DNA from 4 places in the Methylosinus sp. shoA genome. Region 4 is predicted to be linked to each of the others. Evidence: riboswitches for the same ligand, from Rfam matches in the RefSeq annotation. Region 4 holds a riboswitch; each other region holds the start of a gene.

Region 1 (5,827 bases), 170 kb from region 4:
GCGCTCCACTCACCATGTGAGCTTCACGCCGCCATAGACCGCCCGCGCCGTCGTTCCATAATTATTGGTTTCCTCATAGCGTGTATCGCCGATATTCTCGATGCGGGCGAAAACCGAGAAAAGGTCGTCGAACTTATAGCTGCCGAACAGATCCACTCTCGCATAGGACGCGAGCGAGACGCGCTTGGAATAGACCCAGTCGGTGGCGGGAACCGCGCCGGTCGCGACCACGCGCGCCTCGAGCTCGAGCTTCGGGATGCCGGTGTAGATGACGGAGACCGATCCCTTGTCGCGCGGCCGCAGCGTGAGCGTCTGATCCTTGGCGCGGTCGATCGCGGCGAGATGCGTGTAGGACCCGCGCACGCGCCATTCGTCCGGGACGATCACCGCCTCGCCCGAAAATTCGACGCCTTTCATCTCCGCGCGTCCGACATTGTAATAGCAGCCGCCGAAAGCGGCGATCTGAACCGCCGTGCAGCCCGACGAAACCCCATAGCCGATGAGATTCTGATATCGGCTGTCGAACAAGCTGACCGACAGCAGCGCCCGCCCCGAGAACAGCTTCTGATCGACGCCGACGTCGAATCCCGTGCTCCGCTCCGGCAACAGCTTCGGGTCGCCATATTGGCTGAACCGCTGGAAGAGCGACGCCACGCGCGCGCCCGTTCCCGCCGTCGCCCGGAATTTCGTGCCGGTCTCCTCGAGACGGTAGGCGGCGGTCGCGCGCCATGTCGCGAAGGTGCTGTTGTTGTCGACCGCGTCGATGCGGCCGCTCGTGGTGAAGTCGAATCGGTCCAGCACCGTGAACTGATGTTGCGCGAATCCCGAATGCGTCGTCTGCGCCGCATCCGTCGGCGTGAATGTTCCGAGAGGCGCCGGGTCCTGCGAGGTGTGCAGCGACTCGGTCTCGTTCCGCGCGCCGAAGCTGACGAGCCCGAACTCTTCGAGCTTCAAATCGCCCTGATATTCGAGCCCGCGCCGGCCGCCGCGATAGCCGAGCCGGCAGTCGAAGGAGTTCCAGGACAAGTCGTAGCAGGATTCCGTCACCCAGACGTCTCTGTTCGTGACATTGCGGAACAGGGTGAGCCGGTTGTGCAAACGATGGTCGAACAGATCAAGATCGGCGCGCAGATAGCCTTGAGCGAATGACGCGTGCTGATGATTGTTCGGACTGTAGACGTTCGTCGGGTCAAACGCGCTCGGATTGTCGAAGCGGATCGATGCGTCATGCCCGTTGAACGCGCCTTCGACGGAGAAGTCGTTGGAAAAGCGATAGCCGAGGCGAGCGCTCGCGCCGCCGCGATTGGTGGGGTCGCCGGCCGGCAGAGGCGGCAGAGAGGTCACGCGATCCGCCATCGTCAGCGGCCGCGCGATGCGATAGCCGTAGCGGGGAAAGCCGTCGGTGTGCAGCGCGTCGATGGCGAAGGCGTAGGACAAATCGCCCTCCCCGCCCGAAACCGCGGCGCGCGTATGGGCCGTTCCGTAGGTTCCGCCTTCCGCGAGCACGGAGCCGCGCGGCTTGCCTGCGCCTTTGCGGGTGATGAGGTTGATCACGCCGCCCATCGCGTCCGAGCCGTAGAGAGCCGATTGCGGGCCGCGCAGAACCTCGATCCGCTCGAGGTCGAGAATTGCAAAGCCGCCGAGATCGGCCTCGCCGCCGCCGCTCGAAGGATCGCCGATGCGGACGCCGTCGATCAGCAGCAGCGTCTGGCTCGGCGTGGAGCCGCGCAGGACGACATTGTACTGCGCGCCTGGTCCCCCGAAGCCGTAGATATCGAGACCCGGAACGCCGCGCAGGACGTCGGTCAATCCGAGCGAGCCGCGCTTCTCGATTTCGGCGGGCGTCACGACCGACACGGAGGCGGCCGTGCGCGTGGCCGGCTCCTCGACGCGGTCGGGCGTCACGACCGTGCCCACTTCGATTTCCGGCAGAACCTCCTGCCCCTGCGTTGGGGACGTAAGAGCGGCGAGGACGAAGGCGGAGAAAATGGTGGACGCGCGCAGGACGTGCGCGACCGAGCCGTCGATGACGGCTCGCGAGACTTGCATGTGCATGAGTTCGAGACCAGCAGCAGACGTGGACCGTCACTGCGAAAGGTCTCCACCCGTGCGCACGCGCACGAGGCGCGCATGTCAGCGGGTTTCGGCCGCCTCGGTGCACCCCGCCCGACGCCTTCGCGCGTGACCACGAATGATGGCAGGTCTCCTGGCTCGCGGGTCGTCGCCTCGGACGGCCTTCCCAAGGTCGCATGGAACCCCAGTGGCTTCGTTCGTCCTCGGCTCGCCGCTCACAGTTGCGGGGGCAGCCGCGGCATTGCGCGCCCGGAAGCGCGCGCACCGCATTCACTTTTCATCCCTTAAAGGGAACCATCGCCGATCATGTAACCGTCGAACGCAGAATCAGTCAAGCCCGCGACAGATCGCTCGAGACAGATCGCTCGAAGCAATATTGTTCAGCCAGCTATTGACAGCTGCATCGAACCGACCCCAACATATAGATGTTCTCGGTCTCTGGATTCGTTTCCAGAGCTAAGAGGGAATTCGGTGAGCCGAAAGGCGAATCCGAAGCTGCCCCCGCAACTGTGAGCGGTGAGCGCGATCAAAGACGCCACTGGCGCGAATGCGCTGGGAAGGCTGATCGCGCCGCGACCCGCGAGCCAGGAGACCTGCCGCGAACATTTTCGTCCACGGGCGGGGCGTCCGGAGGTCGCTGGCGGTCCTGCGCTCTATATCGCACGGACGATGCTCGCTGCTTCCTGCGTCCGTCCTCACGCGAGCGGGGCATCGCATGACGCAGGCGGCGTTCGATTTCGACAAGCACGGCCATCTCGTAAAGATATTTCCGACGCGACAGAGCGCGCACATTCGCGCCTTGCATTCCCCGCCGCCGCAACCCTTGGCCAAGCCGCCGACGCCCGGCGATCTTCGGCTCGACCATTCGCGCGACGCTCTTCTGACGCCCTTCGGCAAGGCGACGCTCGACGATCGCTATCTGCTTCCGGGCGAGAGCTATCAGGATATGTTCGCCCGCGTCTCTTGCGCCTATGCGGATGACGCAGCCCATGCGCAGCGCCTCTACGACACCATGTCGCGTCTCTGGTTCATGCCGTCGACGCCGATTCTCTCCAATGGCGGCACGACGCGCGGCCTGCCGATCTCCTGCTTTCTCAACTCGGTTCCAGATTCGCTGGAAGGCATCGTCGCGATCTGGAACGAGAATGTCGCTCTCGCCTCTAACGGTGGCGGCATCGGCACCTATTGGGGGCGCGTGAGGTCCATCGGCGAAAAGGTGAGAGGCAATGGCGAGACGTCCGGCATCGTTCCGTTCATTCACGTCATGGACGGCCTGACGCTGGCGATCAGCCAGGGGTCGCTGAGAAGAGGCTCCGCGGCCGTCTATCTCGACATTCATCACCCCGAAATCGAGGAGTTTCTGGAAATCCGAAAGCCGACCGGCGACTTCAACCGCAAAGGCCTCAATCTGCATCATGGCGTCAATGTCACCGACGCCTTCATGGAGGCCGTCGCCGCCGGAGCGCCCTTCGCGCTCAGGAGCCCGAAGACCGGCGAGACGGTCAGGTCGGTCGACGCGCGGCAATTATGGCAGCGCATCCTCGAGACGCGCATCCAGACCGGCGAGCCCTACCTGCTGTTCATCGACCAGGTGAACCGGGCCCTGCCGAAGCATCAGCGCGATCTGGGCCTGCGCGTCTCCACGTCGAACCTCTGCAGCGAGATCACTCTTCCGACCGGCGAGGACCATCGCGGCGAAGAGCGCACGGCCGTCTGCTGCCTCGCCTCCCTCAATCTCGAAACCTGGGATCAATGGGAGAGCGACCCGAGGTTCGTCGAAGACGTGCTGCGAATGCTCGACAATGTGCTGACCGCTTTTGCCGACGGCGCGCCCGACACGCTCGCGCGGGCGCGCTATTCGGTCCTGCGCGAACGTTCCGTCGGGCTCGGGGTGATGGGTTTCCACTCCTTTCTTCAGGCGCGCGGAATTCCGTTCGAGAGCGTCGCCGCCAAATCCTGGAACAAGGCGATCTTCCGAAAGATACGCGTCGAAGCCGACGCCGCCTCGGTCCTCCTCGCGGAAGAGCGCGGGGCCTGCCTGGACGCCGCCGAGCGGGACATGCGGGCGCGGTTCAGCCACAAGCTGTCGATCGCGCCGACCGCTTCGATCAGCATCATCTGCGGCGGAACGAGCGCCTGCATCGAGCCGGTCCCAGCCAACATCTATACGCACAAGACGCTCTCCGGCGCCTTCAGCGTCCGCAATCCCCATCTCGAGCGCCTGATCGAAGCGAAGGGACTCGACAAGGAAGCGACATGGCGCTCGATCCTCGAACAGGAAGGATCCGTGCAGCATCTCGACGCGCTGAGCGATGCGGAGAAAGCCGTCTTCCGCACGGCCTTCGAGATCGACCAGAGATGGATCATAGAGCTCGCCGCCGATCGCGCCCCGTTTATTTGCCAGAGCCAGTCGATCAATCTCTATCTGCCTGCCGACATCGACAAATGGGACCTGCACATGCTGCATTGGAAGGCGTGGGAGCTCGGCCTCAAGAGCCTCTATTATTGTCGCTCGAAGTCCTTGAGCCGCGCCGGATTCGCCGGCCGCATCGAGAATGCCGCCTCCGCCGGACATTCCGCTCCTCGCCGCGACTACGAGGAGTGCCTCTCATGCCAGTGATCGAGCTCTCGGGCCTCTCGCTCGCCGACGCCGATCCGCGCTCGCTCATCGGCTCGGGGCGCGTCGGCCTGCTGACGGCGACCGGCTCCTACGACGTCGAGCGCTACCCTTGGGCCTATGATTTCTGGAAGCGCCAGCAGCAGACCCATTGGATGGGCGAGGAAGTGCCGCTCGGCGCCGATATCAAGGATTGGGCGTCGGAACGCGTCAGCGACGCCGAACGGTCATTGCTCACGCAGATATTCCGCTTCTTCACGCAATCGGACGTGGAGGTCGGCGACAACTACCTGAAGCGTTACATTCCTCTGTTCCAGCCGCTCGAAATCCAGATGATGATGGCGGCGTTCTCCAATATGGAGACCGTGCACATCGACGCCTATGCGCTCCTGTTGAAGACGCTCGGAATGCCGAAGACCGAATTCGCCGCTTTTCGCGACTATGCCGAAATGCGCGCGAAAGCCGATTACATGCACACATTCGGAGTCGACACGGTCGCGGATGTGGCGCGCACGCTCGCCATGTTCGGCGCCTTCACGGAAGGCATGGCGCTCTTCGCCAGCTTCGCCATGCTCCTCAACTTCCCGCGCCATGGCAAAATGAACGGCATGGGCCAGATCGTCACCTGGTCGGTGCGGGACGAGAGCCTGCATTGCGAAGGAATCATTCGGCTCTTCCATGAATGGAGCCACGAAACCGGAGCAGTGACCCGCGCCGTGCGCGACGATATCCTCGATGTCGCCCGCACCATGGTCGGGCTCGAGGAGCGCTTCATCGATCTCGCTTTCGCTCTGGGCGACGTCGAAGGCATGAACGCGGACGACATCAAGAAATATGTGCGCTTCATCGCCGACTGGCGGCTGGCGCAATTGAAATTGCCCGGGCTCTTCGGATTTTTTTCCGGCGACGAAGAGCAAAGGCAGATCGAGCCGCATCCTCTGCCTTGGATCACGGAAATTCTCAACGGCGTCGAGCACGCCAATTTCTTCGAGCAGCGGTCGACCGAATATTCGAAAGGCGCCACGCGAGGAAGCTGGGAAGGACCGGATGGCGTCTGGGCCGCGTTCGATCGGGTCGAACGATCGGCGATACGTCGGCTGACCAGATAGCGTAACGCCATTGGCGCAGTCGCCCTAT
Region 2 (5,827 bases), 180 kb from region 4:
GCGAAGATGAGAACGTCATGGCGCGACAGGTCTACGGCTTTTCCAGCCTTGCCGAAGAACTCCGGCAGGTCGGCAAGCTCGTCCGGCCCGCGCTCGAAGCGCGTGCCGAAAAAGTCCGACAGACGTTCGAGATCGCCGCGAAACCGTCCGGGCATGATCACCCGATCGGTTCCCTCCGGCAACGTCAGACGGCGCTGGACGATTTCCGTCGTCATCAGCGCCGCGACCTTCACGCCGATATTGGAGACGACGAACTCGGAGCCGCTCTCGTCGACGAGTTCCTCGGCGACCCGCTTCAAGCGCGGCTCGGCCAGCGAGCCGGTGACGAGAACGACGCGCTCGGCCATTGTTCTCTCATCCGCCCGACGGCTCGCAGATCACGATGGGCCGATGATCCGGCCCCACGGCGACCATCACGAAGGCGCCGCCGCCCGCGTGCCGTCGCTCGCCAGACAGCAGGTTCTCGGCCCAGAGCTCCACCTCCACTGTCATCGAACTTCGACCCGTGCGGACAATGCGTGACGAGAGCTCCAAAACCTCGCCCTTGTGGACCTGGCTCTTGAAATCCACGCGCGGCGAGGCCGCCAGGACGACCGCCGCGCGACTTCGCCGAGTCGCGGCGACGAAGGCCGCCTTCGCCATGGCGGCGAGCGCATGTCCGCCGAACAGGCTGCCGTAATGGCTGGTCTGTTCGGGGAACACCAGCTCGACCATGCGGAGCTCGTGTCGATCGAAAAAGGCCTCCTGCGGCTGGAGCGGCGGCAGAACGCCGCCGCTTTTTTCCAGCCCTCCGACGGCGACCATGTGGAAGACGCTGCTTCCGCAGCGCCTCCGCTCGCCGGAAAGCGGCGCTTCGGCGACGAGATCGACCTCGACGCCGAGCGAGCGGCGCCCGACGCGGACGATCCGGCCCGTCAGCTCGACGAGATCGCCGAGATGAGCGGGCGCCACGAAATCAACACGCTCACAGGAGGCGGTGACGAAGTCGACGCGCCCGTGGCGGGAGGCCGTGATGAAGGCGACCTTGTCCATATGCGCGAGACCGACGCCGCCGAACAATGTTCCATGGTGGTTCGTGTCCTGCGGAAAGACGATGTCGACCAGGGTCGTGATCGGCGGCGCTGCTCGCTCACTCATCATCCCCCTCCCTGCCGCACAGCGGCGAGGCTGCGCAGCCGTTGCGCGGCGGCGACCATATTGACGAGCGCGGGCTCGACCTCCTCCCATCTGCGGGTCTTCAGGCCGCAGTCGGGATTGACCCAGATCTGATCGATCGAGAGCCATTCCTTGGCCTTGGCGAGAAGGTCCGCCATTTCTTCCACGGACGGAACACGGGGCGAATGAATGTCGTAGACACCCGGACCGATCTCATTAGGATAGTTGTAGCTGACGAAAGCGTCGAGCAGCTCCATCTTCGAGCGCGAGGTCTCGATCGAGATCACATCGGCGTCGAGCGCGCCGATCGAATCGATGATGTCGTTGAACTCCGAATAGCACATATGGGTGTGGATCTGCGTCTCGTCGGCGACGCCGGACGCCGCGATGCGGAAAGATTCGACCGCCCATTCGAGATAGGCCTGCCAATCTGTGCGCCGCAAGGGCAGACCTTCGCGCAGCGCCGGCTCGTCGATCTGAATGATGCGTACGCCGGCCTTCTCGAGGTCGACGACCTCGTCGCGTAGCGCCAGCGCGATCTGCCGGCAGACGAGCGATCGCTCCACGTCGTCGCGCACGAAGGACCATTGCAGCATCGTCACCGGCCCCGTGAGCATGCCCTTCACCGGCCGCTTCGTCAGAGATTGGGCGTAGGCCGTCCATTCGACCGTCATCGGCTCGGGCCGCGATACGTCGCCATAGATGATCGGCGGCCGCACGCAACGTGAGCCGTAGCTCTGCACCCATGCATTCTTGGTGAAAGCATAGCCTGCGAGCTGTTCGCCGAAATACTGGACCATGTCGTTGCGCTCGAATTCGCCATGCACCAGCACGTCGACGCCGATTCTTTCCTGCCAGCGTACGGCGTCCTCGATCTTCTCTCGCAGAAAAGCGTGATAATGCGCATAGCTCAGCGCGCCTTTGAGATAGGCGGCGCGCGCCTTGCGCACCTCCTCCGTCTGCGGAAAGGAGCCGATCGTCGTGGTCGGGAATGATGGAAGGCGCAAGCGGTCTTTCTGAAGACCACGCCTCTCTGCGAACGGGAGGCCGCGACGCGACATTTCCGGCGTCAGCGACGCGACGCGCCCAGCGACGGCGCGATCATGAATCTTGTCGGACGACCTGCGCGCCCTTGCGGCGGCCCCGGAGGCCTCGAGCGCGTCTGCGACCGCCTCGCGCCCGTCTCGGAGCGCACGGCCGATCGTCGCGAGCTCCAACACTTTTTGCGCAGCGAAAGCGAGCCAGCTCTTCAGTTCAGGATCGAGCGTATCCTCGAGCGCGAGATCGACCGGAACATGCAGGAGCGAGCACGAGGGCGCGACTTCGACACGCTCCGCGCCGCGAGACGCGACCGCGGATTCGAGCCGATCGACGATCGTAGGCAGGTTCGCGCGCCATACATTCCGGCCGTCGACGACGCCGAGCGACAAGACGAGATCGCCGGGCGCCTTCGCCGAGACGGCGTCGAGCTGGCCGGGCGCGCGAACGAGATCGAGATGCAGGCCGGCTATCGGCAGCGCGACGGCGGTTTCGAGATTGTCGCCGAGGCCGCCGAAATAGCTCGTCAGCATGATCTTCAGCGAAGGAATTTCGCGCGCGAAGATCGAATAGGCGCGGAGCAGCGTTTTGCGCACCTTCTCGTCGAGGTCGAGGACGAGACAGGGCTCGTCGAGCTGGACCCACTCCGCGCCCTTTTCCGTGAGACGCTTCAGCGTTTCGACATAGACGGGAAGGAGGCCGTCGATCAGATCGATCGGCTCGAAGGACGCGTCCTTGCTCTTGCCGAGCAGGAGATAAGTAACGGGTCCGAGAAGGACGGGCCGCGTGCGATAGCCGAGCGCGAGCGCTTCCGAAAACTCATTCATCGGCTTTTGCGACGACAGATCGAATACCTGCCCGCGCGTGAACTCGGGAACCATGTAATGGTAATTGGTGTCGAACCATTTGGTCATCTCGAGCGCCGGCGCGCCGTGCCCCTGATGATGAGCATGTCTACAGGGAGCGGCGCCGGACGATCCACGCGCCATGGCAAAATAGACGTCGAGCGGAACCTCGCCGCCGCGCCATCCGTAGATCTCCGGCACGGCGCCGACCATGGCGCTCACATCGAGCACATGATCGTAGAGAGAGAAATCATTCGAAGGGACGACGGTCGCCCCGAGCATCGCTTGACGCGCCCAATTGGCGGCGCGCAGCTCCGAAGCTGTCTTCGCGAGCGCCTCGGCGTCGGACTTGCCCGCCCAAAAACTCTCGAGCGCGAACTTCAGTTCGCGGCGCGGACCGATGCGCGGCGCGCCGAGCGTCGCGACGGCGATGGCGGAAGATGTTCTTTCATTCGACATTTCGGCAGACCCCATTCGCATTGGGGGCAAAAGGCCGAGCGGTCGCGAGCGGAAAACCCCGTCGGAGAACGTCTCCGACGGCCGCGAGCGATCCACCGGGGCGCCCCGCCCGAGGATTTCATGACGTCGCGGCAGGTCTCCTGGCTCGCGGGTCGTCGTTCCTGTCCGGCCTTCCCGGAGCCTTGCGGCTCCAGTGACACGAGATGGACGCGGAACTCGCCGCTCACAGTTGCGGGGGCAGCTCCGGATTCGCCCGAAGGCTCACCGAATTCCCTCTTGGCTCCGACCAGGAATTGGCCGGAGAACCACGACGAAAAGCATTCTTTCGATTTGGCGGGCGCTTGTCAATCATGATATAAAGATATCTGAATATCATTATATCAGCGCCGACGTTTCGTGCCCGGCACGATCACGCGCCTTGCTCGACGGCGTCGGCTCCAGCCTGGGCGACGATCCCGTCCTGGAACGATTGAACCCCGGAAACGCCGATCGCGCCGACGATATCGCCGCGAAAGACGAGCGGAACCCCGCCTTCGACCGGCGTGAGGCCCGGGAGATTCAGCGTCGCGACACGGCCGGAGGCGATGACCTCTTCGAGAGCTTTCGTGGGCCGCTTGAACAGGGTTGCCGTTCTCGCCTTGTGTATCGCGATCTCGCTCGATGCCGCCTGCGTTCCGTCGAGCCGCTGCAAGAAGACGAGATGCCCGCCGTCGTCTACGATCGCGACGGCCACGCTCCATCCGTTCCGCGAGGCCTCCGCTTCGGCCGCCTCGGCGATTCGCTTCGCGTCCTGAAAAACGAGCGAGTACTTGGTCTTCATCGTCGGTCCTCTCGAAAAATCGGCCCGGGTCACGCCGCCCAGGAAGGCGACGAGCGCAGGCCACGGTCCTTGATCGGCGTGAAGCGGCGCCTCTGCGGCCCGACGTAATTGGCGGACGGCCGGATGATCTTGTTGTCGACGCGCTGCTCGACGATATGCGCGCACCAGCCCGACGTCCGGGCCATCACGAACAGCGGCGTGAACATCGCCGTCGGCACGCCCATGGCGTGATAGGACACGGCGCTGAACCAATCGACATTGGCGAACATGCGCTTGCTCTCGGCCATCACCGCCTCGATGCGCTCGGCGATCTCGAACATCTTCATGGACGCTCCGTCCGCGGAGAGCCGCTGCGCCACGTCCTTCATCACCTTGTTGCGCGGATCGACGGTCGTGTAGACGGGATGGCCGAAACCGATGATCACTTCCTTCGCCTCGACGCGCCGGCGTATGTCGGCCTCCGCCTCGTCGGCGCTCGCATAGCGCTTCTGAATTTCGAAAGCGGCTTCATTCGCGCCGCCGTGCTTGGGCCCGCGCAGAGCGCCGACGGCGCCTGTCACCGCGGAGTACAAGTCCGCGCCGGTGCCGGCGATCGAGCGCGCGGTGAAGGTCGAGGCGTTGAACTCGTGCTCGGCATAGACGACGAGCGTCGTATGCATCGCCCGCACATGCGCCTCCGCAGGAGGCCGGCCGTGCAGAAGGTGCAGGAAATGCGCGCCGATCGAATCATCATCGGTCTCGATGTCGATCCGACGGCCATTGTGCGCATAGTGATGCCAGTAGAGCAGCATCGAACCGAGCGAAGCGAGCAGGCGGTCGGCGATGTCGCGCGCGCCGGAGTGATTGTGGTCGGCCGCCTCCGGCAACACGCAGCCGAGCGCCGACACGCCGCTGCGCAGCACGTCCATCGGATGGGCGGCGGCCGGCAGAGCCTCGAGAGACTGCCGAACGGCGAGCGGCAGGCCGCGCAGGGATTTGAGTTTCGCCTTGTAAGCCGAGAGTTCGGACTCTGTTGGCAGAGTCTCGTGAACGAGCAGATGGGCGATTTCTTCGAACTCGCAGGCTTCCGCCATCTCCAATATGTCGTAGCCCCGATAATGGAGAGAGTCGCCTCCGCGCCCGACTGTGCAGAGCGCGGTGTTTCCGGCGACGACGCCGGAGAGAGCGACAGATTTTTTCGGAGCCGGCTTCGTTTCGATCATTTTCGCCTCCTCAGGCTATGCATGCGAGTGTTTCATGCGGGGGCGCCACCGCGGTCTCTTCACGCCAGTCGAAGACGCCTCTCGCTTTCGCGCCGGCGAGACGGCCGGGAGGCGTCGAGAGCGACAGGCCCGCCAATCCGTCCGGGTTCAGCTTTTCCAATCGTTCCACGGTCGCGAGAAAGCGATCCTGCTCGGCAGGCTCGACGACGCCCTCGGCGAGGCGACGAAACTTCGCGATATAATCTCGCCGCTCGAACGGCCGTGCGCCGAGAGGATGCGCGTCCGCGACGGCGATCTCCTCCTCTATG
Region 3 (5,827 bases), 330 kb from region 4:
GACAGCTCGACGATACGGTCCTCGCTGCAGCTTTCTACTCCGCAGCCTTTGAGGATCTCGCCGTCGATGCCGACGTCGCCGAACTCGTTGACGATGACGGCGAGGCGGCGCCCCGCGCCGTTTTGCAGGATGTTGCGTACGAGCGTGGTTTTGCCGGCGCCGAGAAAGCCGGTCACGATGCTGCAGGGCACTTTGGCAAGTGCGGTCATGGATTCGACTCCGGATGAGAAAAGCCCGAGGGCGGCGCTCGTGAGATGACGCCCTTTCGAAAGCACTCGGGGCGCTCCTTCCAGGGGATGATGCCGTTGTCCGAGCATCCATAGGCGCGTGCGGACTCGACGATCTGGTCGAGGTGCGTTTCCGTTTCGAGGTTGCCGATGAGGTATGTCCACCTGTTGGAGCCGACGAGCGCGATGGTGCTCGGCCGATTGCAAACGGCCAGGCACTGGACGGGCGTCACCGTGATCGTGTGATCGGCGGCAAGGCGCTCGCGCAGCGCATCGGCCAGCAGCACCCCCGGCAGGTCGTAGCCTTCGCCATCGGGAACCGCCCGCCGGCAGCTTACGCATACGAATACGGTAACGGGCTCATCGGACATGGTCGCCGCTAAGCCTCCACCGCGATCGAGCTTTCTGTCCTCTGCCAGAACCATCCGACCAGGGCGCCGGTCAACGCCCAGAGCACTGCGTGCACGACAAGAGAAGCGGATGCGAACCGAGCCGCAAGCTCGGCGGGCGTTCGACTTGCTTCCTCGGCAGCAGGATGAGGGGCGCCCACAATGTGCGGGGCGAGCAGAAGCACGAGGCCCAGGGCCGGCATCGCGAAGCCATTCGGGCGCAATATCAACCACAGGGCTGCGGCAGTCGCAGTCGCAGTCGCGACCCACCAGATCTGTCGCGCCACGAGATCGGCCGCCATCATGCCGGGTAGCTCGGGCGGAAGGCCCAGCGCCGGCGCAAGACCGGTCACGACGAACCCCGCAGCAGACCAGCCCAGAGCTCGCCGCGTGTCGATGGGATCGTTGGCGATCAGTAGCCCGGCGAGCAGCAAGAATGCGAAGCCGACGGCCGTCGCCATCGTGACGGTGCTGGTGTAGAGCGTACGCTCGATACCCTCGGTCGGCGCCCATTCGGCCTCACCTGCGGCCTCGTCGCGCCCGCTATGCGCCAGGACGAGGCGAGCCTCCCCCGTCGAGCGCCCACCGTGCCGCAGGGAGTTGCTTTCCGCGGCTCGGTTCTCATACGTCTCCGCGGCGAGGATCAACGGCGTCGTGGTGAAATGCTGCAGCGCCGCGACCAAAACGCCAGCAGCGAAACCCGCCGCAAGGGCGGTCGCAAGAACGCGGGCAATCATTTGAACCCTCGCTCAGTGGCAAGGAAAGCTGAGAGCGTGGCGTGTATCGTGGCCGGCATTGTGGATTGTCGACGAATGCGAAAATCCCGCCGTAAAGACGAGAGCAACGCCGACGAAAAGGGCCAGGGCCACGGCCTGGAGGCTCTCGGCTCTCTGACCGGCGGCCGACAATGGTGCGGAATGGGACTGTGCGTTCACGAGGCTCTCCTTGACCACCCCTCCGGGGTCATGATGAGTTGGCTGGTAGCGAGGACGGTCGGTCTCCTGGCTCTCGGGTCCATGTGCCTGATCGCCTTCCCGGTTTCCCAGTGGCATACTGATCAGACACTCACCGATCACAGTTGCGGGGGCAGCTACGGCTTCACCCTGCTGAAGGCATACCGTATTCCCATGACCCCTTGCGGGGAACCGTCCCCGGTTTGATAAAGGCTGCCAGAGTGTCGCGTCAATGGAAATCGGGATTTTGACCCGATGGAGAAGGGTAAGGGGGACGTTTCGATGCAGGCGGTCGAAAATGACGAAGCCCGGCACAAGGAAAAGATGCAGAAGCGCAAGGCTGCGCAAGATGCCGAGGTTTCGGAAAAAACCGTCGAGAAGGGGCTTCTGATCGTCCACACCGGCAAGGGCAAGGGTAAGTCCACGGCGGCGTGGGGCCTGCTGCTGCGCGCTCTCGGCCGCGGCATGCGCGTCGGCGTGGTGCAATTCGGCAAGGGAGCCTGGGAGACCGGCGAGCGCAAGGCAATCGAGAAGTTTGGCGACCAGGTTGTTTGGCATACGCTCGGCGAAGGCTTCACTTGGGAAACTCAAGACCACGCTCGTGACATGGCCGCCGCCGAAAAGGCCTGGACGACAGCCAAAGCCCTCCTGGCGGACCTCTCGTTCCGGCTCGTCATCCTCGACGAGATCAACATCGCGTTGCGCTACGAGCACCTTGTCCTGACCGACGTCATCGAGACGCTACGCACTCGCCGGCCGGACTTGCATGTCGTTGTCACGGGCCGAAATGCCAAGCCAGAGATGATCGAGGCCGCCGACCTCGTGACCGACATGACCCCGGTGAAGCACCACTTCGCGGCCGGCGTGAAAGCCCAGGAGGGCATCGAGTTCTAGCGGCATGAAAGCCATCATGTTCCAGGTTCCGGCTCGGACGTCGGCAAATCGCCGATCGTCGCCGACCTTGCAGTCAAGCCGCAAAATATGTCAAAACAACGCTGCGGTGACGGCCGACGGCGGCGAGATCGGTCGCGCCCAGGCGTTGCAGGCGCGCGCGGCGCGCGTGCCGGTGCCGACATCCCTTGGGCAGGAAAGCCGTATGCCCGGATCTGTGAGGAGGACGAAGCCGAAGGCTAAGCTCCTCGACCCAGGCTAGGCCTCGAGCCCCCGTTCATCCATCGTCACCGTGAGCCTTGTGACCGTCTCTTGCTCGCTAAAACCAGCGGCCCCGCCCGTACCAGCCACCGCCTCCAAGAAGCAGAATCAAGAGAACGATGATGAGAAGCGTCTGGGTGTCCATAACGTTCATCCCCTTGCATCCCAACGCCTCGCCTTGGCTTTCTCTAGTTACTTTGTTTTGGCATGGCCAGGCTTGGGCCCATCAACTGGCGGGATGCCACCATGGCATCCGCCCACTGCTCGCAATAGTTCGCGTCCTGCTCCGAGCTTTCAAGCGCTTTCAGATTTTCAGCAGCTGGATCATCGTAAGCGCCGTTGCGACCCCATTGATTCTTCGGGTTCGGAAGGATTTTCGGATGTGAGATTCTTCTGAGGGACAGCCATGTCTCTGGAAGGATCCGAAGATGAACGAGAATGCGACGATCGAAACGGCTTTTGGCGCAGGATTTGTCGGACGTGTGGATTTTCGTCGTTCACGTTCGGGCAATCGGCTGTGGTCGAAGGAGCTGAAGGGCCGGATCGTACGAGAGAGTCTCGCGCCTGGAGCGCGCGTCGCCGACGTGGCCCGCAAATATCGGATATGCGCGCAGCAATTGACGCAGTGGCGCCGCCAGGCGCGCACCGGGCGGCTCGCGCTGGTGACCGACGGTCCCGCGGAGTTCGTGGAGATCGAGCTCGAGCAGCCCTCCGTTCGTAACGAGAGCGATGCGAAGATCGAGATCGTCGTCGGCAAGGTCGTGTTACGGCTGGATCAGGACACCGCGTCGACGCGCATCGCCGAGATCATGACGGCGCTGGAGCGCGGCGCGTGATCATTCCGTCGCAAGGGTTGCGGATCGTGCTCGCCGTGCGTCCCGTCGATTTCCGCTGCGGGCATGACGCGCTGGCCGCTCTCGTGCAAAACAAGCTCGGACTCGATCCGCATTCCGGGCTCATCGTCGTGTTCCGCTCGAAGCGAATGGATCGCTTGAAGATTTTGCTGTGGGACGGAACCGGACTCGTGCTCGTCTACAAGCGTCTCGGCGATAGCCGCTTTTCTTGGCCGCAGATCAGCGACGGCGTCCTGCAATTGAGCCGGGTGCAATTCGAAGCTCTATTCGACGGGCTCAACTGGAAGCGCGTCGGCGAGCGGATCGTGGCGACGCCGACCGCGGCGAACTGATCGCAACTTCGGCTTCATTCGGCGCCTCGCTTGCGATAGATTCGCCGACGTGACGCCGAGCTTCGATCCCTCCAGACTCGCAGAGCTGCCTGCCGAACTACGCGCATTGTTCGAAGCTCAGCGCGCCATGCTCGAAGCCGAACGCATCCGCGCCGATCATGAGCTCGCCGCGCGCCTTCACACCGAGAGCGAGCTCGCAGCGTCGAAGGAGACGGTCGAACGTCTGCAATTGCTCGTCAAGGAATATGAACGCGCGCGTTTCGGCAAGCGTTCGGAGAAACTCGATCCCGATCAGTTACAGCTCGTTCTGGAAGATATCGAGATCGCCATTGCCGAAGTCCAGGAGCGGGAAGACGATCGCGCGCGCCGCTCGGGGCGCCCGGCGACCAGGGAGCGCGCCGCCCGCGCCGCGCGCGCCTTTCCTGCTCATCTGCCGCGCGTCGAGCGCGTGATCGAGCCAGAAAGCCTCGCCTGTCCCTGCGGCTGCGGCCTGATGGTTCGGATCGGCGAGGACCGCTCCAGCCGCCTCGACGTGACGCCGGCGCAATATCGCGTCATCGAGACCGTGCGGCCCCGCTACGCCTGTCCGACAGGATGCGCGGGCGTCGCCCAGGCGCCGGCTCCTGCGCATCTGATCGAGGGCGGCGTTCCCACCGAGGCGCTGCTGGCGCAAGTGGCGGTCGCCAAGTTCAGCGAGCACATGCCGCTCTACCGTCAATCGCAGGTCTTCGCGCGCCACAGGATCATGCTCGACCGCGCCGTTCTGGCCGATTGGATGGGAACGACGGCCTTCCACCTCGCGCCGATCGTCGAGCGCATGAGCGCGCTGATGAAGCTGTCCGGCCGTCTATTCATGGACGAGACTCGGGCGCCGGTTCTCGATCCCGGCCGCGGCCGGACGAAAACTGGCTATCTCTGGGCGGTTCTGCGCGACGACCGCGGGCACGGCGGCGCCGATCCGCCGATCGTGGTCTATCATTACGCGCCGGGTCGCAGCGGCGAGCACGCCGAGCGGATGCTCGAAGGATTCGACGGCGTTCTCCAGGTCGACGGCTATGGCGGCTATCATCGTCTGGCGCGCGCCGAGCGCAAAGGTGGCGCCCCACTGCGGCTCGCCTGGTGTTGGAGCCATGGCAGGCGCGAGATCATCGCCGCCACGCCGAAAGCGGGCTCGCCCATCGCCGAGGCGATCCTGGCGCGCATCGCCGCGCTCTATGCGATCGAGGCGGACATCCGGGGCAAAGAGGCGCCGATCCGGCAGAGCGTTCGCGCCGAGCGGTCGCGGCCTCTTGTCGTCGAGCTCGAAGAGTTTTTGCGCGCCCAGGCCGCTCGCCTCTCCGGCCGCAGCGACATGGGCAAGGCGGTCGCCTATCTTCTGAATCATTGGGCCGGGCTGACCCTGTTCCTCGACGATGGACGCGTCGAGATGGACACCAACCTCGTCGAAAATCAGATTCGGCCGCTGACTCTCACGCGCAAGAATGCGTTATTCGCGGGGCACGATGAAGGTGGACGTTCCTGGTCACGTCTCGCTTCGCTCATTGCGACATGCAAGTTGAACAGCGTCGATCCCTATGCCTGGATGAAGGCGACGCTCGAGGCGATCGCCGATGGCCATCCGCAGTCGCGCATCGACGAGCTGATGCCCTGGGCCTTCAAATCCTCGTCGCCGACGCCAGCCGCCTGATCGCTCACCATTGCGCTGAACCAATCGCTGACAAAGCTTTGCGCCAAAGGCTTGCAATGCCTTGTCGCAACGAATTGCAAGCTATTCTTCCATTCCAGCGGCAATGGGACGACAACGGCGCTTACACAGGGACGCCGGGACGACGCCCTTCATCCCGGTCGCCGGCCGCGCGGCCGGAGCGGCCACGGGCGGGCTGGTTGTTCCCGGCGGAGACGTCGGAGTGGCCTTGGCCG
Region 4 (5,827 bases):
GAGAAAGCGTCATCCGAAGTCTCCTGTTCGAGGTCACCATTTCAGCCTCACGCCGCCATAGACGGATCGCCCGGCCGTTCCGTAATTGTAGACTTCCTCATAGCGCGCATCGCTCATATTTTCGATGCGCGCGAAGACGGACAGAAGCTCGTTCACCCTGTAATCGGCGAAGAGGTCGAGCCGCGCATAGGTCGAGAGCGTCACGCGTCGCGATTTGACGAAGTCGTAATCGGCGCGAGGCCCGGCCAGATTGAGCCGCGCCTCGAGCTCGAGGCCCGGAACGCCGGTGTAGACGAGCGCGGCCATGGCCTTGTCGCGCGGGCGGCGCAACAGGCCGACGTTCTCGGCGAGATCCTCGGCGACGAGATGCGTGTAGCTCGCCTTCAGGCGCCATTCGGACGGAACGAGCGCGGCCTCGCCCGAAAATTCGACGCCGCGGGTCCGCGCCCGGCCGACATTGAAATAGCAGCCGAAGACTTGCGTCGCCGTGCAGGTCGGCGACGAGCCATATTCGATGAGCTCGCGGAAGTCGTTCTCGAACAGGCTCACCGAGGCGAACAGGCGATCGCCGAACAGGGTCTGATCGAAGCCGAAGTCATAGCCGAGGCTCGTTTCCGGCTTCAGGCGCGGGTCGCCATATTGGCTGAAGCGCTGATAGAGCGAGGCGATGCGCGCGCCCGTTCCGGCGCTGGCCTTGAGCTTCGTCCCTGTCTCCTCGACACGATAGGCGGCGGTCGCGCGCCACGTGCCGAAAGTGTGATTGGCCTCGACGGCGTCGATGCGGCCGCCATAGGAGAGATCGAAGCGGTCGAACACGGTGAGCTTGTGCTGGGCGAAGCCGGAATGGGTCGTCTGCGCGGCGTCGATCGGCGTGAAGCTTCCCGCCGGCGCCGGTTCTTGCGACGTGTGGACCGCCTCCGTCTCCTCGCGGGCGCCGAAGGTGAGGAGGCCAAAGGAATCGAGCGTCAGATCGCCCTGATATTCGAGCCCGCGGCGCTCGCCGCGCGATCCGGTCCGGCAGTCGAAGGAGGCGAAGCTCGCATCGAAGCAGGCGTTCGGCTGCCAGACGTCGCGGTCGATCACATTGCCGAACAGGACCAGCCGATTATGGAGCCTGCGGTCGATGAGATCGGCGTCGATGCGCACATAGCCCTGGCCGAAGGACGAATGGGAATGATTTTCGCGGTCGAACACGTCGGCCGGCGAGAAGGCGAAAGGATTGTCGAAGCGGATCGCACTATCGTAGCCGATGAAGGCGGCCTCGACCGAGAGTTCCTCCGAAATGCGATAGCCGAGCCTCGCGCTGGCGCCGCCCTTGTTGGTCGGATCGTCGGACGGCAGGGGCGGCGGCGGCGTCACCCCGTCGCCGATGGTGAGCGGCCGCGTGATGCGATAGCCGAAGCGCGGATGTCCGTCGACATGCAGCGCATCGATCGCGAAGGCGTACCAAAGCTGTCCCTCGCTTCCCGAAAGGCTCGCGCGGGTATGGATCGTTCCATAGGAGCCGCCTTCGAAGAGGACGGACCCTTTCGGCGCGCCCTCGCCCTTGCGTGTGATGATGTCGATGACGCCGCCCATGGCGTTCGAGCCGTAGAGCGACGATTGCGGTCCGCGCAGCACCTCGATGCGTTCGATGTCGGTGGCGACGAGGGCGCCGAAATCGACCGAGCCGTCGGTCGAGGACGGATCGCCGATGCGCACGCCGTCGATGAGCACGAGGGTCTGGCCGGGCGTTGCGCCGCGCAGATAGACGAAGCTCTGCGTTCCGACGCCGCCGGATGAATAGAGGTCGAGCCCGGGCGTCCCGCGCAGAGCCTCGACGAGACCGGTTCCGGCGCGCTTCTCGATCTCCTTGGCCGAGACGACAGTGATGGCGGAGGCGGCGCGCGACGCCGGCTCTTCGACGCGATCAGCGGAGACGACGGTCGCGGCGCCGATCTCGACGGTCGGCAGCGCCTCCTGCGCGGCGGCGAGAACGGGAAGAAACGCAAAGAGAGAAGCAGAAAAGAGCGGCGCGCCGAGACACGCGGACCGCGCGGAATGGAAAGACATGGACGAAACGCTCGCAGCGTGACGTGGGCCGTCACTGCGAAGGTCTCGACCCGTCCATCGAACGGGTCTCGGCCGCATCGGTGCACCCCGCCCGACGCTCTCGCGCGTGACCACGAATGATGGCAGGTCTCCTGGCTCGCGGGTCCTCGCCGCTCTGACCGCCTTCCCGGAACGCTTGCTCCAGTGGCTTTCGGTCTTCGGCTATCCGCTCACAGTTGCGGGGGCAGCCGCGGAATCGCGCCGCCGCCGACGCTCACCGCATTCCCATTCGATCCCTCACGGGGAACCATCGACGATAAGTCATAGGCGAGACTGCGCGCGAGTCAAGCTCGAGGCGAGGCCGGGCCGGGGCGATCGGGTGAAGAAGTAGGTGACAGATCGCTTTCGTGCTGAATCAGTCGACCTCCTGTGGTTCGGGCAGGAGGTCAAGTCGATGGACGAGAGCGGGTCGGATTGCGCGGCTTTGGCCGAGACGACGGTGTTTCTGCACTATTTCAACGACATGCCGGACGAACGGCGGCCCGGCAAGGTGATGTATCCGCTCGACGAGATCTTGCTCTTGTCCCTGCTCGCCGTGCTGGCCGGGGCGGAGGCCTTCACCGACATCGCGCGCTTCGGCGAGAAGAAGCTCGACCTTTTGCGTCGCTTCCGCCCCTCCGCCAATGGCATGCCGGCGCGTGAATCGCATCGACAAGACAGGCGAGCGCCGCCTGATAGGTTTCGTCCCGCACATGCCATTCGGCGGTCCAGAGCAGCTTGGAATGCGTGGAGACGGTGGAGCTGCGCGCCATCCGTGCGAGGCCGAGATTGGTGGCGTCGGCGAGCAAGGCGGTCATCAGCGCGAGAATGTCCTCCGGCGGCGCGCCGCTGCGCAGATGGAGAAAGCGCTCTGAGAAGCCCGTCCATCCGTGCACCTCCGCAAGGAGATCGATGATGCGCATCCGGTCGAGCCGCCGCTGTTGTCGGCATGACTGCGGTCGGGCTACGCCCGCCCTCCGTCACGCCGACAACGGCGGAAACCGCGCGCTCGAAAGGGGTATGCAAATGCGGGGTCCCGTTTCGATGGCGTTTGACAGACTTGCCCGATGATGTGGTGCGGACACTGCGCCAGACTCACGCTGATCGAGAAGCTGAACTTATTTCCTAACGGTGCATTCGATCGTGCGCTTCGCCCGCTCGAAGGACATTCTCTGCCAGGGCCGCGGCTCCGCGGCGAACTCGGCTTTCTGCTACGTGTTGGGCATCACCTCGATCGATTCGGCGAGGAATGATTTGCTGTTCGAGCGCTTCGTCAGCGAGGAACGTTGCCAGCCGCCCGACATCGACGTCGATTTCGAACATGAAAAGCGGGAGGTGGTGATGCAGTGGATCTTCAAGCAATATGGCCGTGACCACGCTGCCCTCTGCTCGACTGTCATTCGCTACCGCACCAAGGGCGCGATCCGCGACGTGGGCAAGGCGCTCGGCCTCACCGAGGACCTGATCAAGATGCTGTCCTCTCAGGTCTGGGGATGGTCGGACGATGGCGTCGAGGACAAGCATGTCGAGGCGCTGAACCTCAATCTCTCCGATCGACGGCTGCGCCTGACGCTCGATCTCGCCCGTCAGCTCATGGGCGCGCCGCGCCATCTCAGCCAGCATCCCGGCGGTTCGTGCTGACGCACGATCGGCTCGATGAGCTCGCGCCGATCGAGCCCGCAGCCATGGTCGATCGGCAAGTGATCGAATGGGACAAGGACGACGATCGTTTTGCGCCACAGGGGTTGAAACCGGACGCTTTTTGCGCGCGATGCCAGTTCGAGATGGAGTCGTAACATGTCCTGCGCGGGCGCATTCCGGCTGTTCGCGTCTCGGCGATACGACAGACGAGAGTGCGCATATCGATCCAAATTTTTGATCATGGCGACGGGTGGGCAGACGGCGATTCATTGTCCATCGAGCGCTGCCGTCGGCGGTTGTGGTGGCCCTTCGCTCGGCCGCCGCGTTTCAGAGCGCGGCATTGTACGCCCGATCGGCTTCGACGGCGCGACGCGGCATCAGAACAGGAGCGATCGTCTCGAGCTCTTTGCCTTCATGCTCGAAGGCGAGCCGCTTCAGCGGCGCGCGATAGAGCGATCCCAGATTCTGCTCGGAAAGAATATCGCGCGCCGAGCCGCAGAGATAGTCTCCGGCGCCTCGCATCAGCAGCGCATCGTCGGCCACCGCCAGCGCGTGATGGGGATGATGCGTGGTCATCACAATCCGTCCTCGCGCGCGAGCGAAGCGATGCGCTCTAGGACGAGAGCTTGGTTCTCGAGGTCGAGCGCCGACGTCGGTTCGTCCAATATGAGAATGTCGGCCTCCGCCACGAGCGCCCGCGCGAAGATCACGAGCTGGCGCTGGCCGCCCGAGAGCTCGTGAAACGGCCGTGCGGCGTGATGAGCCATTCCGAAGCGATCGAGCGCGGCCGGCGCGGCCTCTTCGTCGGCGCGCGAGGGTTGCGAGAACAGACCGATCTTTCGCGCGCGGCCCATCAGCGCCATAACCCCACTTCGAACAGTTACGGGACGAAAGCGACCCGACCGCTCACGACGAGGCTTCCTTTGCAAGGCTTCAGAGCTCCGACGAGCAGATACAGTAAGGTTGTCTTGCCGCGCCCATTGGGGCCGAGGAGAGCGAAGACGCTCCCGCGCGAGATCCTCGCCTCGCAGTGACGCAGCACCCAGAGGTTCTGGCCGATAGAAGTAGCCGGCATCTGACATCGATACCGCCATTTCTGATATTTTCTTCATGCAGCGCTCCTCTGTCTGGCCGATACGCCACGAAATACATTTACGCCTTTAGCATGATGAAGACCAGACCTTCCTGCTCGCAGGGCGACATCCTGCTCGGGCGCGCGGGAAGCTCCTTATGATAGCAGGCCGGAGCCAACGGCAACCTATAGTTATATAGTTGTTAAAACGTGCAAAATTACGCCCGCCTGCCTGCCGTCGAGGCAAGCTCGTCCTGCCTTCGAGGTGGAGGCCTGATTCTCTGCACATGCTACATGCGGCCATGCGTCAAATATACGCTATATATATCACAAACATATTGATAATGTCTGGTCAGAACGACCGCGCGACCGCCTCCCTCGTCGCCGCCGGCCGGAGAAGGAGAGCCGTGATCATGTCCTATCGCCGCATACGCCGTCCCGCTTCCGCGAAGGGCTCGACGAAAACCCTCGCAGGCGCGTCTCTTTCCAGCCTCATCCTGTCGACGGGGTTCGCGATAGCGGAGCCCCCCGCGCGCCTACCCGACATCGATGTGGCGTCGCAGAGCGACGGAGGGGAGAAAAAAGAGCGTCGCGCCGAGGCCATGGGCAAAAGATCGATCGACACGCCGAACACAACGACGCGTTTCGATTCGGCCGCGATCACCGCCGTCGGCGGCGCCGGCCAGACCAATCTCTATCGCTCGATTGACCAGCAACCGTCGATCCATGTGGAATCCGCCGCGGCTTTCGGAATCGGCGAAAGCGAGACAAATATAAATTCCCGCGGCAAGTTCAGCCGCCATTTCGGCCGCACCGTGGAAGGATTGGCGATCACCAGCCGCGACGCCGCCAACGATATTCTCGATCTCGAGGACGTCGACCACATCGACGTCTATCGCGGCGCCGTGCCGACCGACAAAGCGGTCGGCTTCTTCAACACCTCCGGCAGCATGGATATCGTCATCCGCCGACCTTCGGACCTGCCGGGATTTCAGGTCAATCAGACCGTCGGAAACTACAGCCTGCTGCGCACCTATGCGCGCG

Evidence for each region. A riboswitch is a leader RNA that binds a small molecule or an ion and turns the genes downstream of it on or off. The one in region 4 is predicted to bind cobalamin.
Region 1: linked by a shared signal. The riboswitch ahead of AC6IW9_RS07710 (TonB-dependent receptor plug domain-containing protein) and the one ahead of AC6IW9_RS07050 (TonB-dependent receptor plug domain-containing protein) in region 4 are both predicted to bind cobalamin.
Region 2: linked by a shared signal. The riboswitch ahead of metE (5-methyltetrahydropteroyltriglutamate--homocysteine S-methyltransferase) and the one ahead of AC6IW9_RS07050 (TonB-dependent receptor plug domain-containing protein) in region 4 are both predicted to bind cobalamin.
Region 3: linked by a shared signal. The riboswitch ahead of AC6IW9_RS05505 (CbtB domain-containing protein) and the one ahead of AC6IW9_RS07050 (TonB-dependent receptor plug domain-containing protein) in region 4 are both predicted to bind cobalamin.

Annotation. Positions count from the first base shown of each region.
Region 1 covers NZ_AP046091.1:1,713,787-1,719,613, reverse strand. The annotation lists gene AC6IW9_RS07710 (TonB-dependent receptor plug domain-containing protein) at 10-2,049, opposite strand; cobalamin riboswitch at 2,180-2,387, opposite strand; cobalamin riboswitch at 2,489-2,688, shown strand; gene AC6IW9_RS07705 (ribonucleoside-diphosphate reductase subunit alpha) at 2,789-4,693, shown strand; gene AC6IW9_RS07700 (ribonucleotide-diphosphate reductase subunit beta) at 4,684-5,799, shown strand.
Region 2 covers NZ_AP046091.1:1,728,065-1,733,891, reverse strand. The annotation lists gene AC6IW9_RS07785 (DUF6513 domain-containing protein) at 1-347, opposite strand, end outside; gene AC6IW9_RS07780 (acyl-CoA thioesterase) at 355-1,137, opposite strand; gene metE (5-methyltetrahydropteroyltriglutamate--homocysteine S-methyltransferase) at 1,137-3,497, opposite strand; cobalamin riboswitch at 3,611-3,822, opposite strand; gene AC6IW9_RS07770 (GlcG/HbpS family heme-binding protein) at 3,907-4,317, opposite strand; gene prpC (bifunctional 2-methylcitrate synthase/citrate synthase) at 4,347-5,519, opposite strand; gene AC6IW9_RS07760 (MmgE/PrpD family protein) at 5,530-5,827, opposite strand, start outside.
Region 3 covers NZ_AP046091.1:1,215,536-1,221,362, reverse strand. The annotation lists gene cobW (cobalamin biosynthesis protein CobW) at 1-209, opposite strand, end outside; gene AC6IW9_RS05515 (DUF1636 family protein) at 206-598, opposite strand; gene AC6IW9_RS05510 (CbtA family protein) at 607-1,353, opposite strand; gene AC6IW9_RS05505 (CbtB domain-containing protein) at 1,366-1,551, opposite strand; cobalamin riboswitch at 1,591-1,781, opposite strand; gene cobO (cob(I)yrinic acid a,c-diamide adenosyltransferase) at 1,825-2,463, shown strand; partial or broken gene AC6IW9_RS05495 (cobyric acid synthase) at 2,468-2,677, shown strand; gene tnpA (IS66-like element accessory protein TnpA) at 3,150-3,557, shown strand; gene tnpB (IS66 family insertion sequence element accessory protein TnpB) at 3,554-3,907, shown strand; gene tnpC (IS66 family transposase) at 3,957-5,594, shown strand.
Region 4 covers NZ_AP046091.1:1,547,472-1,553,298, reverse strand. The annotation lists gene AC6IW9_RS07055 (hypothetical protein) at 1-13, opposite strand, end outside; gene AC6IW9_RS07050 (TonB-dependent receptor plug domain-containing protein) at 34-2,052, opposite strand; cobalamin riboswitch at 2,157-2,358, opposite strand; partial or broken gene AC6IW9_RS07045 (transposase family protein) at 2,486-2,674, shown strand; gene AC6IW9_RS07040 (Tn3 family transposase) at 2,649-2,993, opposite strand; partial or broken gene AC6IW9_RS07035 (PHP domain-containing protein) at 3,190-3,794, shown strand; gene AC6IW9_RS07030 (hypothetical protein) at 4,039-4,287, opposite strand; partial or broken gene AC6IW9_RS07025 (ABC transporter ATP-binding protein) at 4,287-4,786, opposite strand; gene AC6IW9_RS07020 (TonB-dependent receptor) at 5,386-5,827, shown strand, end outside.